Kribbella sp. NBC_01245: one gene and its partner. The protein of the gene in region 1 interacts with the protein of each later gene in a pairwise test. Links are inferred from orthologs where the notes say so. Each region holds a gene or a part of one and is shown in the gene's direction. Other genes may lie near its edges.

Evidence for each region.
Region 2: the proteins of leuS (region 1) and ligA interact in binary tests that used the Escherichia coli proteins (3 or more experiments, as listed by UniProt). The link is inferred for Kribbella sp. NBC_01245 from one-to-one orthologs.

The regions. Positions count from the first base shown.
Region 1 is NZ_CP108487.1:3,139,470-3,145,966, reverse strand. Bases 1,434-4,581 are described here. They hold leuS (leucine--tRNA ligase), read left to right. Parts: upstream 1,434-1,833; coding sequence 1,834-4,329; downstream 4,330-4,581. Other genes in these bases: OG394_RS13805 (hypothetical protein), read left to right, coding at 4,468-4,581; OG394_RS13815 (DUF3592 domain-containing protein), read left to right, coding at 1,434-1,676. Outside these bases: OG394_RS13825 (phytanoyl-CoA dioxygenase family protein), read left to right, coding at 1-252; OG394_RS13820 (AraC family transcriptional regulator), read left to right, coding at 249-1,157; more of OG394_RS13815, read left to right, coding at 1,209-1,433; more of OG394_RS13805, read left to right, coding at 4,582-5,076; OG394_RS13800 (secondary thiamine-phosphate synthase enzyme YjbQ), read left to right, coding at 5,118-5,531; OG394_RS13795 (hypothetical protein), read left to right, coding at 5,665-5,877; OG394_RS13790 (ATP-binding protein), read left to right, coding at 6,098-6,497.
Region 2 is NZ_CP108487.1:8,412,691-8,419,015, forward strand. Bases 1,904-4,879 are described here. They hold ligA (NAD-dependent DNA ligase LigA), read left to right. Parts: upstream 1,904-2,314; coding sequence 2,315-4,444; downstream 4,445-4,879. Other genes in these bases: OG394_RS38755 (RNA-guided endonuclease InsQ/TnpB family protein), read right to left, coding at 1,904-2,216; OG394_RS38765 (hypothetical protein), read left to right, coding at 4,548-4,879. Also shown: OG394_RS38745 (methionine synthase vitamin-B12 independent), read left to right, coding at 1-135; OG394_RS38750 (flavin reductase family protein), read right to left, coding at 132-755; more of OG394_RS38755, read right to left, coding at 1,041-1,903; more of OG394_RS38765, read left to right, coding at 4,880-5,942; OG394_RS38770 (hypothetical protein), read left to right, coding at 5,942-6,175; OG394_RS38775 (ACT domain-containing protein), read right to left, coding at 6,202-6,325. UniProt on the Escherichia coli protein: DNA ligase that catalyzes the formation of phosphodiester linkages between 5'-phosphoryl and 3'-hydroxyl groups in double-stranded DNA using NAD as a coenzyme and as the energy source for the reaction.

The DNA.
Region 1 (6,497 bases):
GGCTCGTTCCACCTGCCCGACGTACCTTTCGAGTCCGCCGTGCCGCAGCCGGCCGAGGCGGGCGACGTGCTGTTCTTCACCTACCTGACCGTGCACGGTTCCGGCGTCAACGTCAGCTCCGAACCGCGCACCACGTGGCTCGTGCAGTACCGCGACCCTGGCGACCCGCCTGCCGTCCGTACTCACGACCACTCCCTCGGGCAGGGCATGATGCTGAGGGGAGTGGACCCGACCGGCAGGAGTGGAGCTTGAGCCTCCAGGCTCTAGAGCAAGCGGATCGCTTCGCCGACCTCCCAGGGCTGCTCGAGTCCTGTGAGGTCGGTGGGTTCCACGCGGACTTCCTCAGCGCCGACCTCTACCGCCCGGAGTACTGGCGGAACTACTGGCACAGCCACAGCTTCCACGAGGTCTGCCTGGCCTACGCCGGCTCAGGCCGCTTCAGCATCGGAGACACCTCGTACGACGTCGGGGCCGGCGAGGTCTTCCTGGCAAGGCCCGGCGACATCCACGAGATCGAGTCGAGCCAATCGGACCCGCTCGGCATCGCGTTCTGGGGCTTCACCTTCCGCCCGACCTCAGGCTCTTTCGGTACGCCGGGCTGGTGGTCCGGCCTGACCCGAACGACCGGCCCAGTGGTGTCGTCCCGTGTCGGCGCCTTGCCGGCCCTGGTGACGGCCATCGCCGCGGAGACCTCGTTGCCGCGGTCCGGATACCAGGCTGGCCTGACCGCGCTGGCGTCCGCACTCGTGCTCGACACCGCCCGCGCCTTCGCGATCGAGGACGACCTGGCCGTCGATCCGCCCGCACGCGATCGGGGCGAGGCGGTGGTGGCGACGATGACGCGCCACCTACTCGACAACCTGGCCAGACCCGTCACCGTGCGGGAGGTGGCGGCCGCCGTACATCTGTCTGATCGGCATGCCGAGCGGCTCTTCCGGCAACAGACCGGCACCTCGCTCATGACCGAGCTCCGGCGGATGCGGATGGAACTCGCCGCCCAACTCCTGCTGGACCCGGCCATCACGGTGACCGAGGTGGCTCGCGCCTGCGGCTACGGCGACGTCCGGCCCTTCAGCACGGCCTTCCGCCGCTTCCACGGCAAACCCCCGAGCGTCTTCCGCACGACCGGCGGCACCACTCACCTACCAAGAGGTTGAATATTCACCGATGGTAGTCAGATGACCTCGGACAGTGCATAATCGCGGCCCATGACCGTTCCCCGCCGTCGGTTGACCCTGCTGCTCGTTGCCCTGCTACTAGTGGACCTCGTCTGCTGTGGATTGGTGGTCCGGGCGATGGTGACGGGCGACGAGTTGAGCCGCACGGGCAAACTCGCAAGCGCTGAGGTCGTCGACATCGACCGCGAGACCCGCCGGCATGTGCTGGTGGTCCGGTTCCTCACCTATGACCGTGGTGAAGTCACCGCCGGTACCACCCGCTATCACAAGTTCGAAAAGGAATTCGGCCGCACTGTGCTCGTCAGGTACGACACCAACCAGCCCCTCCGGGTTCAGACAGTGGATTGGAAACCCAATCGGACCCCGCACTGGATCCTGCTGATCGTGCTGGCCGCGGGCGCCGTGCTGCTGCTCAGGCGATTCGTTCGCCGGGTCGTCGCCGAGCACGTGGGCGCCGCCAGGGGGGAGTGGCCGGAAGATGGCGCCGGAATGCGCTAATCTGGTCACATGCGAGTGAACCTGCTCCTTAGTTAGCCGTACTGGCAACCAGGCGCCCAGATCGCGCCGGTCAGTGCGGCATCCCCTCCTGTGTGAGGGGATTTTTCATTTCCGGGCCAGGTCCATTCATCAGATCACAGAACGCAGGAGTACGACGGTGAGCGAGCACGTGGAGAACGAGGCGGACGCCACGATCGACCGAGGCGGCTACGACTTCAATGCCATGCAGGCCAAGTGGCGGCCGGTGTGGGAGAAGCTCGACCCGTTCAAGGCGCGCGATGACGGCTCGGCCGAGCGCCGCTACGCCCTGACCATGTTCCCCTACCCCTCCGGCGACCTGCACATGGGCCACGCGGAGGTCTTCGCGCTGCACGACGTACAGGCCCGCTATTGGTTCCAGCAGGGGTACGACGTGCTGAACCCGATCGGCTGGGACTCCTTCGGGCTGCCCGCGGAGAACGCGGCCATTCGCAACAACGAGAACCCGGCCGTCTACACGTACGGCAATATCGAGACGCAGGCCGAGTCGATCCGGCGCTACGGGATCAGCTTCGACTGGTCGCGACGGCTGGCCACGTCCGACCCCGAGTACTACAAGTGGACGCAGTGGCTGTTCCTGCGCTTCTACGAGAAGGGCCTGGCGTACCGCAAGGCGTCGTTCGTGAACTGGTGCCCGAACGACCAGACCGTGCTGGCCAACGAGCAGGTCGTGCAAGGCGCGTGTGAGCGTTGCGGTGCCGCCGTGACCAAGCGCGAGCTGACCCAGTGGTACTTCAAGGTCACCGAGTACGCGCAGCAGCTGCTGGACGATATGGACCAGCTGGCGGGCAAGTGGCCGGAGCGGGTGCTGCTGATGCAGCGCAACTGGATCGGCCGGTCCGAGGGCGCCTTCGCCGACTTCGTGATCGAGGGACGTGAGGAGCCGATCAAGGTCTTCACCACCCGTCCGGACACGCTGTTCGGTGCCACCTTCATGGTGGTCGCGCCGGACGCGAAGCTGGCCGACGAGATCTGTACGCCGGATCAGCGCGCCGCCTTCGACGAGTACCTGAAGGCGGTCAAGGCCTCTACCGAGATCGAGCGGCTGAGCACCGAGCGGGAGAAGACGGGTGTCTTCCTGGGCGCATACGCGACCAACCCGGTCAACGGTGAGAAGGTCCCGGTCTGGGCGGCGGACTACGTGCTGGCCGACTACGGCACGGGCGCGATCATGGCCGTGCCCGGGCAGGACCAGCGCGACTGGGACTTCGCCGAGAAGTTCGGCCTGCCGATCGTGCGTACGGTCGAGCCGGACGAGGGTTTCGACGGCAAGGCCTTCACCGGCGACGGGCCAGCGATCAACTCGGCCAACGACGACGTCAGCCTGAACGGTCTGGGCGTGACCGAGGCCAAGGCCACGATCATCGACTGGCTGGAGACCAAGCAGGCCGGTGAGCGCACGGTCAACTTCCGGCTGCGCGACTGGCTGCTGAGCCGTCAGCGCTACTGGGGTGCGCCGATCCCGATCATCCACTGCCCGGCCTGTGGCGAGGTGCCGGTGCCGGACGACCAACTGCCGGTCGAGCTGCCCGACCTGAAGGGCGAGGACCTGGCCCCGAAGGGTGTCTCCCCGCTGGCGGCCGCGACCGACTGGGTGAACGTGGCGTGCCCGAAGTGTGGTGGCGACGCCAAGCGCGACACCGACACGATGGACACCTTCGTCGACTCGTCCTGGTACTACCTGCGTTATTGCTCCCCGGAGTACACCGAAGGCCCGTTCGATCCCGAGGCGGTCCGGAGGTGGATGCCGGCGCGGCAGTACGTCGGGGGAGTAGAGCACGCGATCCTGCACCTGCTGTACTCCCGGTTCTTCACCAAGGCCCTGCGGGACATGGGCCTGGTCGACTTCGACGAGCCCTTCGAAGGCCTGCTGAACCAGGGCCAGGTCATCAACGAGGGCAAGGCGATGAGCAAGTCGCTGGGTAACGGCGTCAACCTGGGCGAGCAGATCGACGCCTTCGGCGTGGACGCGATCCGGCTGACGATGGTCTTCGCCGGTCCGCCGGACGACGACATCGACTGGGCCGACATGTCCCCGGGTGGGTCGCTGCGTTTCCTGCAGCGGGCCTGGCGGCTGGCCGGATCGGTCGATGCACCGGTCGGTGCGGACCCGTCGACGGGCGATCTGGCACTGCGGAAGGCCACGCACAAGACCGTGCACGAGGTCACCGAGCTGCTGGAGGCGATGCGCTTCAACGTGGTCGTCGCCCGGATCATGGAGCTGGTCAACACCACCCGCAAGGCGATCGACTCCGGTCCCGGTGCCGCGGATCCGGCCGTGCGCGAGGCGGCTGAGACCGTCGCGATCCTGCTGAGCCTGGTCGCGCCGTACACGGCCGAGGACATGTGGGAGAACCTGGGCCACGAGCCGACCGTCGCCAAGGCCGGCTGGCCCGTGGTCGACCCGGCGCTGCTGGTAGAGGACTCGGTCGAGGCCATCGTCCAGATCGCCGGCAAGATCAAGGACCGTCTGCAGGTCTCGCCCGACATCAGTGACGCCGACATGGAGGCCCTGGCGATGGCGTCCGACGCGGTCCAGGCGGCACTGGCCGGCAAGACCGTGCGCAAGGTCATCGTCCGCGCCCCCAAACTGGTCAACATCGTTGCGAACTGACGGACCCGGTGGGCTACGGCTATCGGCCGTAGCCCACCGAGACCGTCGAATGAGCGAACGGCGCGCCGCGTGTTGCCAGGGTGCTCGCCACGCCGCGACCATTGACTTTCGGAATCCGCCGATGGGCAGGAGCTGGGGTTGGCCGCACAAGGCGATCGCTCTGCGGAGTTCGCAGCTCTGCTGGCTCTCTACCAAACCGAACGGCAGGAAGCGTCGGCCTACGACACCTCGCATTTCACGATGCTCGCCCTGGCGATGACCTACGCGGGTGCGACGATCGCCCTGCTGGATGACGAACTGGCGACTTCCGTCGGTGCCGCCGTGATTCTGGTGACACCGGTCCCGCTCTGGCTTGCGGGCATCTATTTCCTCATGCTCAGCGGCGCCGCGAGCATCAGATCCGAGGCGGCGATCTACCTCGAATCCAGGATCGTGCAACTGGCCGCCCTGGACGGCGTCGATCGCCCCGAGCTCGGGTTGGCTGGAACCAGCAGAGTGCGCAGCCTGCGGATCGCCTCAGGATCGGTTCGAGTGGCACTGGTGGTTTGTTATGCCGGGATGGGTTTCCTTCTCTTCCTGTACACGATCTACATGATCGGGGGAGCGGACGCACAGCCGCACGGCTGGTGGTTCTGGCCGGTAGCCGTCGTGGCGTACGGCAGTCTGCTGACTGTCGTCATCACCTCGACGGTGTCCGCATTGAGGCTGCTCCGCAAGCGCCATAGCGTTGCGACATCAGGGACCTGAGCGCCAAGCGAGTATCAGGACGTACTAGCTGGAGGGGTTTCGTGCAGTCTGAGTTGATTGAGGTTCGTACGGGTGGGCGTGAGGTTGTTGTTGACCTGACGGAGGAGTGTGCGGGGTTCGTCGCTCGGGCTGCTGGCTCGGGCGACGGGCTGCTGCATGTGTTCGTGCCGCACGCGACGGCCGGGGTGGCGATTCTCGAGACGGGCGCGGGTAGTGATGACGATCTGCTCGCGCTGTTGGAGAAGCTGGTGCCGCGGGATTTCGGCTGGCGGCATCGGCATGGCACGCCCGGGCATGGGCGGGATCACGTCATGCCCGCGCTCATTCCGCCGTACGCGTCGATCCCGGTGATCGGTGGGCGGCTTGCCCTCGGCACCTGGCAGTCGATCTGCCTGGTTGACACCAACGTGGACAATCCGGAGCGCCAGGTCCGGCTCTCGTGGCTCGCGGGATGATTTCTTTTTAAAGGAATGACCAGTCAGGTAATGAAAGTTCGGACTAATCGGGTTTGCGGGCGATTTTATTACTTATCGCGATGTTGCGATTGGCGTTACGTTGCCGAAACACGACTCCGCTGCAATGGTCCGCATGGCAGCACGCGAATCCCTGCGGACCCACATGATCGGGTCCTGCGTCGGTCTCGGCACCGAGTTGATTGTCCGCGCTATGCGTGGCATTTGTACCGGGAGTCTGCTGAATGCCGATACCGGTCGCGCCGACACCCGCGCCCGGATCGAGGATTGGAACAGCGTGCTGCCGTTGTATGAGCACACCGCCGAGATCAAACAACTCAGCGCTTAGTTCATGACATTCTCGCGTCGGTCTTCCGTTCGCCGGTAAGGCATTTCTGCCTGCCCGTCGCGGTCGTGGCGCCACGCCGGATGACCGGTTGGACCGGTCGATCCGGGAGAATCTCCTGTGGGGCTCCGCCTGAAGTACGGGTGGCGGCCCTGCCCCGGCATGCGTGCGGCCGGGTTATCTTGTGGCAGACGCCAGGGGTGCTGGGGAAACGGAGCGTGGTGTGGCTGAAACGGATGGCCGATCGGCGGGAGGGCGCGGCTTCGCCGCCTTACTGCTCGACCTCCGGGTTCAGTCGACACTGTCGCAGGAGGAGCTCGCCGAGCGCGCCGGCCTGAGCGTTCGTACGATCCGCGAGCTGGAGGCCGGCCGGGTGGCGCGGCCCCGGAAGGACTCGGTGCGGCTGCTGGCGGTTGCTCTCGGTCTGGAAGATCACCAGGCCTTCCTCGCCGCCGCGGGTCATGGCGTGGCCCGGCCCGTTGTCGCGGTGGCCGCTCCGGCGGCGCATGGTGTGCGCTGGCGTGGCACGAGGCCGATTCCCGACGGACTGGTCGGGCGGGAGCAGGAGCTGGTCGAGATCGAGGGCCTGCTCCGGGAGCACCGGCTGGTGACGCTGGTAGGTC
Region 2 (6,325 bases), 5.3 Mb from region 1 along the record:
CCGGTCTCGCGCCTCGCCGACGTCGTCATCACCCCCGCCTGCGGCCTATCCGGCGATTCCCCCACCGACGCCCGCACCCGCCTGGAAACCCTGCGCCGGATCGCGGACGTACTCGGGGAGAAGTCCCAGGCCTAAGGCGTCAAGGCCGGCATCTCCCAGCCGCGGGCGAGTGCGGACGGGTGGACCAGGCTGCCGCCGGCGAAGAACTCGGTGAATTTCATGATCAGCGGGTCCCACCTGAGCGGATCGATGTAGTGATCCGTCAACGGCATCACCAGCTCCTCGTCGACGTGGGTGCGCAGGATGTCGACCTCGAGCGTACGCAGATTGCCCTCGCCGATCTGGTGGATGGCCCGGACGCGGCCCTCCATCCGGATCGGGCTCTCGTACACGCCCTGAACTCCGACGACGTCACTGTCCACCGGCGTCAACCCGGCGGCCGCGAACTTGTCCGGCTCGAAGGTGTAGCCGCGCTTCAGCTTGCGCTCCGGTATCTCCCGCGACCCCGTCAGCAGCGCGATCCGGTCCACCGCGGACACCATCGACGCGTCGGTCAAATTGAGCACACACTCCGGCCGCTCGACCAGATTCCGCACGGTCTGCGACGAAAGACTCATGCCCAGCACCGCCGTCCGATCCAACCACCACGCCGACGACATGGGCGCCAGATTCGTACTCCCATCAGGGCTGGCCGAGCTGACCAACAGCACCGGAGTACCGAAGTACAACGCCTTGAGATCCACCACGCGCTTCATCGATCACCTTTCGTCCGTACAGGTCACCGATAGAACGCCCACCCGCCCGACCATGTGAGCCCACGCTCCACGTCCGCCGTCCTTCAGCCGCGGGTGGTCCCGACATGACGTGCCCGCTCCCGGGATTTGAGCACGAGTGGACGCGTCAGCCGTGATCGCTCGCGGATGGTTCAAAGGTGACCACTGGCGGCAGACGCCGTACTTGTGGGCGTGGGATGGGTGTGGTGGCGGTAGGTTTTGGCTTTGACGTCCTCCCCTGCTTGGGGGGCGGGGGATTCCAGCCCACTACGCGGAGGTAGCGAGATGAGGTTCACGCTTCAACGGCACAGACCTCGTGCCTCGGCGTGCGGTCACGGCCCGTCCGGCCGCGATGTTCCTAGCTGCATTCACATCAGCGTGCGCGGTGTGCCCGCAGGCGAGGCATCGGAACACCGCTTGGCTCTCGCGGTTCTCCGACGCGCAATGCCCGCACTCTGCGCACGTCTGACTCGTAAACCTTGGGTTGACCCTCTCGACCCGGCCCGGCGCCTTGTGTTCAAGACGCTGGACCAGCAGTCCCCAGCCGTTGGCGAGGATGCCCCGGTTCAGCCCGGCCTTCTGCCGGACGTTGCGGCCCGGCTGCTCGATGGTGCTGCGAGCCGAACGGGTCATGTTCGCGATCTTGAGGTCCTCGACCCCGATCACGTCGAACCGGCGGGCCAGGGCGGTGCTGATCTTCTCGACCCAATCCTTGCGCCGAGCCGTCTCCCGAGCCTTGATCTGGGCGATCGCCACCTTCAACCGGGTGCGCCGGTTCGACCCGCGCCGGCACCGCGCGAACTGCTGTTGCAGCCGCTTCAACCGGGCCTGTTCGGTAGCGCGCAGCCCCGGGCACATGAGCAGCACGCCGGTGGACAGTGCTGCCGACACGGCAACACCCCGGTCCATGCCGACCACCTCGCCCGTTCCGGGTGCCGGGATCGGGTCGGGGATGGTGGCGAAGGCGATGTGCCACCGGCCTATCCGGTCGCGGGTGATCCGGTACGACTTCGCGTCGGGTATCTGCCGGGACCAGCGGAACTTGATCCAGCTGGCTTTCGGCACCAGCACCCGGCCCCATTTACGGTTCAACCGTTCCACTCGTTGGGCTTGTGGCCCGACGATGCGGAATCCCTCGTGCCGGCCGGCGCTGCGCCACGTCGGCCTGGAGTGAGTGCCGCCCCAGTAGTTCCGCCAGGCTTGGTCGAGGTCGCGCAGTGCTTGTTGTTGTACCGTCTGCGACCCGGCCGCCAGCCACGGTTCCGCCGCGCGGGCCTCGGTCAGTTGCGCTGCCTGGGCCACGTACCCGGGGGTGGGCGGCCGCCCTGGTCGCCACATCAGCCGTTGTTCCAGTCCGAGGTTCCACATGTACCGGGCGTGCGCACAGTGTCCCAGCAGCGCGGTCTCCTGCGCGGGGGTTGGGACAAGCCGGTACCTGGACATGCCACTAATGGTGGCGGCTGCCACCGACACTTTTCTGAAGGGAGGAACCGGCGCTACCACCCCGCCCTCGAGGACGGGGCTTCCGCGCCGGATCACCTATGAGTGCGGAGATCCCTGAGACGTTGGCCGCCGAGCGGCCTGAGCCCTCGCCCGCGGTGCGCGAGCGGCTTGCGGAGTTGAGCCAGCTGATCGAGGAGCACCGCTGGCGGTATTACATGGGCAGCTCGACGATCTCCGACGCGGACTTCGACGCCTTGATGCATGAGCTGGAGGGCATCGAGGCGGAGTATCCGGAGTTGCGTACGCCGGATTCGCCCACCCAGAAGGTCGGCAGCGCGATCGCCACCTTGTTCACCCCGGTGCAGCATCCGGTCCGGATGGAGAGCCTCGACAACGCGTTCTCCGCCGAGGAGATGGACTCCTGGGCCAAGCGGCTCGAGCGTGAGGTCACGGCCGGCCAGATCCACGACAGCGGGTTCCTCTGCGAGCTCAAGGTGGACGGCCTCGCGATGGACCTGGTGTACGAGAATGGCCGGCTCGTCAGCGGTGCCACTCGCGGCGACGGGCGGACCGGCGAGGACGTCACCCCCAACGTCAAGACCATCAAGAACATCCCGAATCAGCTGACCGGTGACGACATCCCGGAATTTCTCGAGGTCCGCGGCGAGGTCTACTTCCGCGTCGAGGATTTCCAGGAGCTGAACGCGCAGCTCGTCGAGGCGGGCAAGGCCCCCTTCTCGAACCCGCGCAACGGTGCCGCCGGATCGCTACGGCAGAAGGATCCGCGCGTTTCGGCGCAACGGCCGCTGCGATTTGTCGTGCACGGCCTCGGCAAGGTCGACGGCTACCACGTCGCGCGGCTCTCCGAGGCGTACGACAGCCTCAAGGCCTGGGGGCTGCCGGTCAGCGACCGGGTCAAACGCGTCACGACACTCGCCGAGGTCAACGAGTTCATCGCGTACTACGGGGAGAACAGGCACTCCGTCGACCACGAGATCGACGGCGTCGTGGTCAAGGTCGACGAGGTCAACCTCCAGCGCGCGCTCGGATCCACCTCGCGGGCGCCGCGCTGGGCCATCGCGTACAAGTACCCGCCGGAGGAGGTGACCACCAAGCTGCTCGACATCGATGTGAACGTCGGGCGCACCGGCCGGGTCACACCGTTCGGGGTGATGGAGCCGGTCCGGGTGGCCGGGTCGACCGTGGAGTTCGCCACCCTGCACAACCAGCAGGAGGTCAAACGCAAGGGCGTACTGATCGGCGACACCATCGTGCTGCGCAAGGCCGGTGACGTCATTCCGGAGATCCTCGGCCCGGTGGTGGATCTGCGCGACGGCACCGAGCGCGTCTTCATCATGCCGACGAACTGCCCTGCCTGCGGCACCGAGCTGCGCCCGGAGAAGGAGGCGGATATCGACATCCGCTGCCCGAACGCCCGGTCCTGCCCGGCCCAATTGCGTGAGCGTCTCTTCCACCTCGCCGGGCGTTCGTCGTTCGATATCGAGGTGCTCGGCTTCAAGGCGGCCGACGCGCTCATCACGGATGGCCTGATCGTCGACGAGGGCGACCTGTTCGGGCTGACCGAGGAGCAGTTGAGCCGCAGCGCGTTCTTCACCACCAAGGCCGGCACGCTCTCGGCGAATGCGGGCCGCCTGCTCACCAATCTCGAACAGGCCAAGACCAAACCGCTCGCCCGGGTGCTCGTCGGGCTGAGCATTCGCCATGTCGGGCCGACCGCCGCACAGGCTTTGGCCGCGGCGTACGACGACATCGAGGCCATCGCCGCCGCGAGCGAAGAGGAGCTCGCCCAGGTCGAGGGCGTCGGGCCGACCATCGCGACCGCGGTGATCGAGTGGTTCACCGTGGATTGGCATCGCGAGATCGTGGCGAAGTGGCGGGCCGCCGGCGTGGTAATGCGGCAGGAGGAGACCGGGCCGGGCCTGCCGAAAACGCTGGCCGGGTTGTCGATCGTCGTCACCGGCACGGTCGAGGGCTACAGCCGCGACGAGGCGACCGAGGCGATCACAGATCGCGGTGGCAAGGCGGCCAGTTCGGTGTCGAAGAAAACCTCGTTCGTGGTGGTCGGTGATTCGCCCGGATCCAAGTACGACAAGGCCGTTCAGCTGGGGGTGCCGATCCTCGACGCGGCCGGTTTCGGCGTGCTGCTGGCGGACGGTCCGGAGGCCGCAGCGGCGGTGGTGACCAATCCACCGGCTGAGACGCCTTAAACTGCGCCCAAATCGTTGACGGAACTCGTGGGATCCACCGGCCACGCTGATCCGTCGGACTGTTAGTTTCGACCCGACCAGTGGTTTTTTTGAAGGAGCGCATATGACGACGCCGCCGCAGGGGCCGTGGGGTCCTGGGCAGCCGGGGGGACAACCGGGAGGACAGCCGGGTCAGGGTGGCTGGGGACAGCAGCCCGGCCAGCCGCCTCAGGGTCAGCCCGGACAGACGCCTCAAGGCGGTGGCTGGGGCGGTCAGCAGCCCCCGGCACAGGGCGGCGGCTGGGGCCAGCAGCCAGGTCAGCAGCCGGGCCAACAGCCCGGCCAGACGCCGGGTTACGGCGGCTACAGCCAGCAGCCGTGGGGCCAGCAGGGTCAGCAGCCGGGCGGTCAGTCCGGCTGGCAGCAGCAGCACAGCCAGCAGCCGTGGTCGCCGGGCGGTCAGCCGCCGAGTGGTGGCGGCAACAAGAACCTGTTCATCATCGGTGGCGCTGTCGCCGGTGTGCTGGTCATCGCGCTGATCATCTTCGGCGTGATCAAGCTGACCGGTGGTGAGGAGCCGACCAGCAACCCGACCCCCGGCCCGACCGCGACCGACCCGTCCGCGAACCCGACCACGGATCCGAGTGGCGACCCGAGCACCCAGCCGAGTGGGCAGCCGAGCGGCCAGCCCACCGGCCAGCCGCTGGGCAATGCGACCGGCCAGGCCAAGAACGCGACCGACAAGCTGACGGCCGCCGGCTACGAGTGCAGCGACCTGTTCAACGGGCCGCAGGGCGCTCACCGCGGCTGCTTCAATTTCGCCGGTACGACGGAGGCCGAGGTCCGCTTCCAGTTCCAGCCCGACGGCGTGATCATGGGTGTGAGCATGCGCACCTATGACCGCGAGAACGTCAACAACGGAGCGAAGGCCTTCGACACCGCGCTCAACGGTCTCGCGGCCGAGGCCTTCGGCGCCGACCTGCAGAAGGTCCGGGCGGCCGTCGCCTCCGGGCAGAAGTCGGCCGACGTCGAGATCGGCTGGGGTGACCTCAGCCTCTCCAACAGTGGCGACAGCTTGCGGCTGCGTGGCCACAAGGACGGCACCGACGAGCTGCAGATCCCGAAGAAGCAGCTCGAGACCAGCGAGGCCGATCTGCAGGCCGCGCTGAAGGGCAAGGGCTACGAGTGCACCTCGTCGTGCAGCAAGAGCTTCGGCGACTACGGCCGGCAGCGGATCTACACCTACGCCTCTCAGGGCAGCAACATCCGCACGCTGGACCTCAGCGTCAGCGGTGACACCGCGCAGACCAAGGCGGCCTTCCCGGCCGTGCAGGCTGACGCGTTCGCGGCGGCGAAGGGTGCCGACCTGGGTGCCATCCAGGCCTGGGTCAAGGCCCACAGCGACGGCAAGAGCCACGTCGCCTACGTGAACGGCTGGCGGGTCGAGCTGCTGAACCGGGACCGCGGCGAGTCCCTCTCCATCGACCTCAACATCGACAACGAGTCGTACTACACCTGATGAGCGACAACGGCGAGCTCCAGCCGCCTCAAGAGCAGCCGGGCCTAGTGGCCCGGCCGCCTGAGGAGGCGGCTGGGCGCGTCGCTAACGGTGGGCCGTGGGGGCCGACGGATTTCGAACTGCCGGACCCCCGCGGCGACCAGTTCCCGGTCTTGATGGTCTCGGTGGTCGGCGGCCTGGTGCTGGTCCTACTGGTGGGCGTGCTGACGATCTTCTACTTCAACCTCACCTGAAAGCTGAAAGACCGAAAACCGAACGGTCAGCCGATGCCGGAGCGGATCGCGACGGCGAGGCTAGCCAGGTAGCTCAACCGAGCCACCTCGGACCCGAGGAACTCCGGTCCACCCCGACGCCCGATCACCAGGATCCGGCGATCCGAGTCC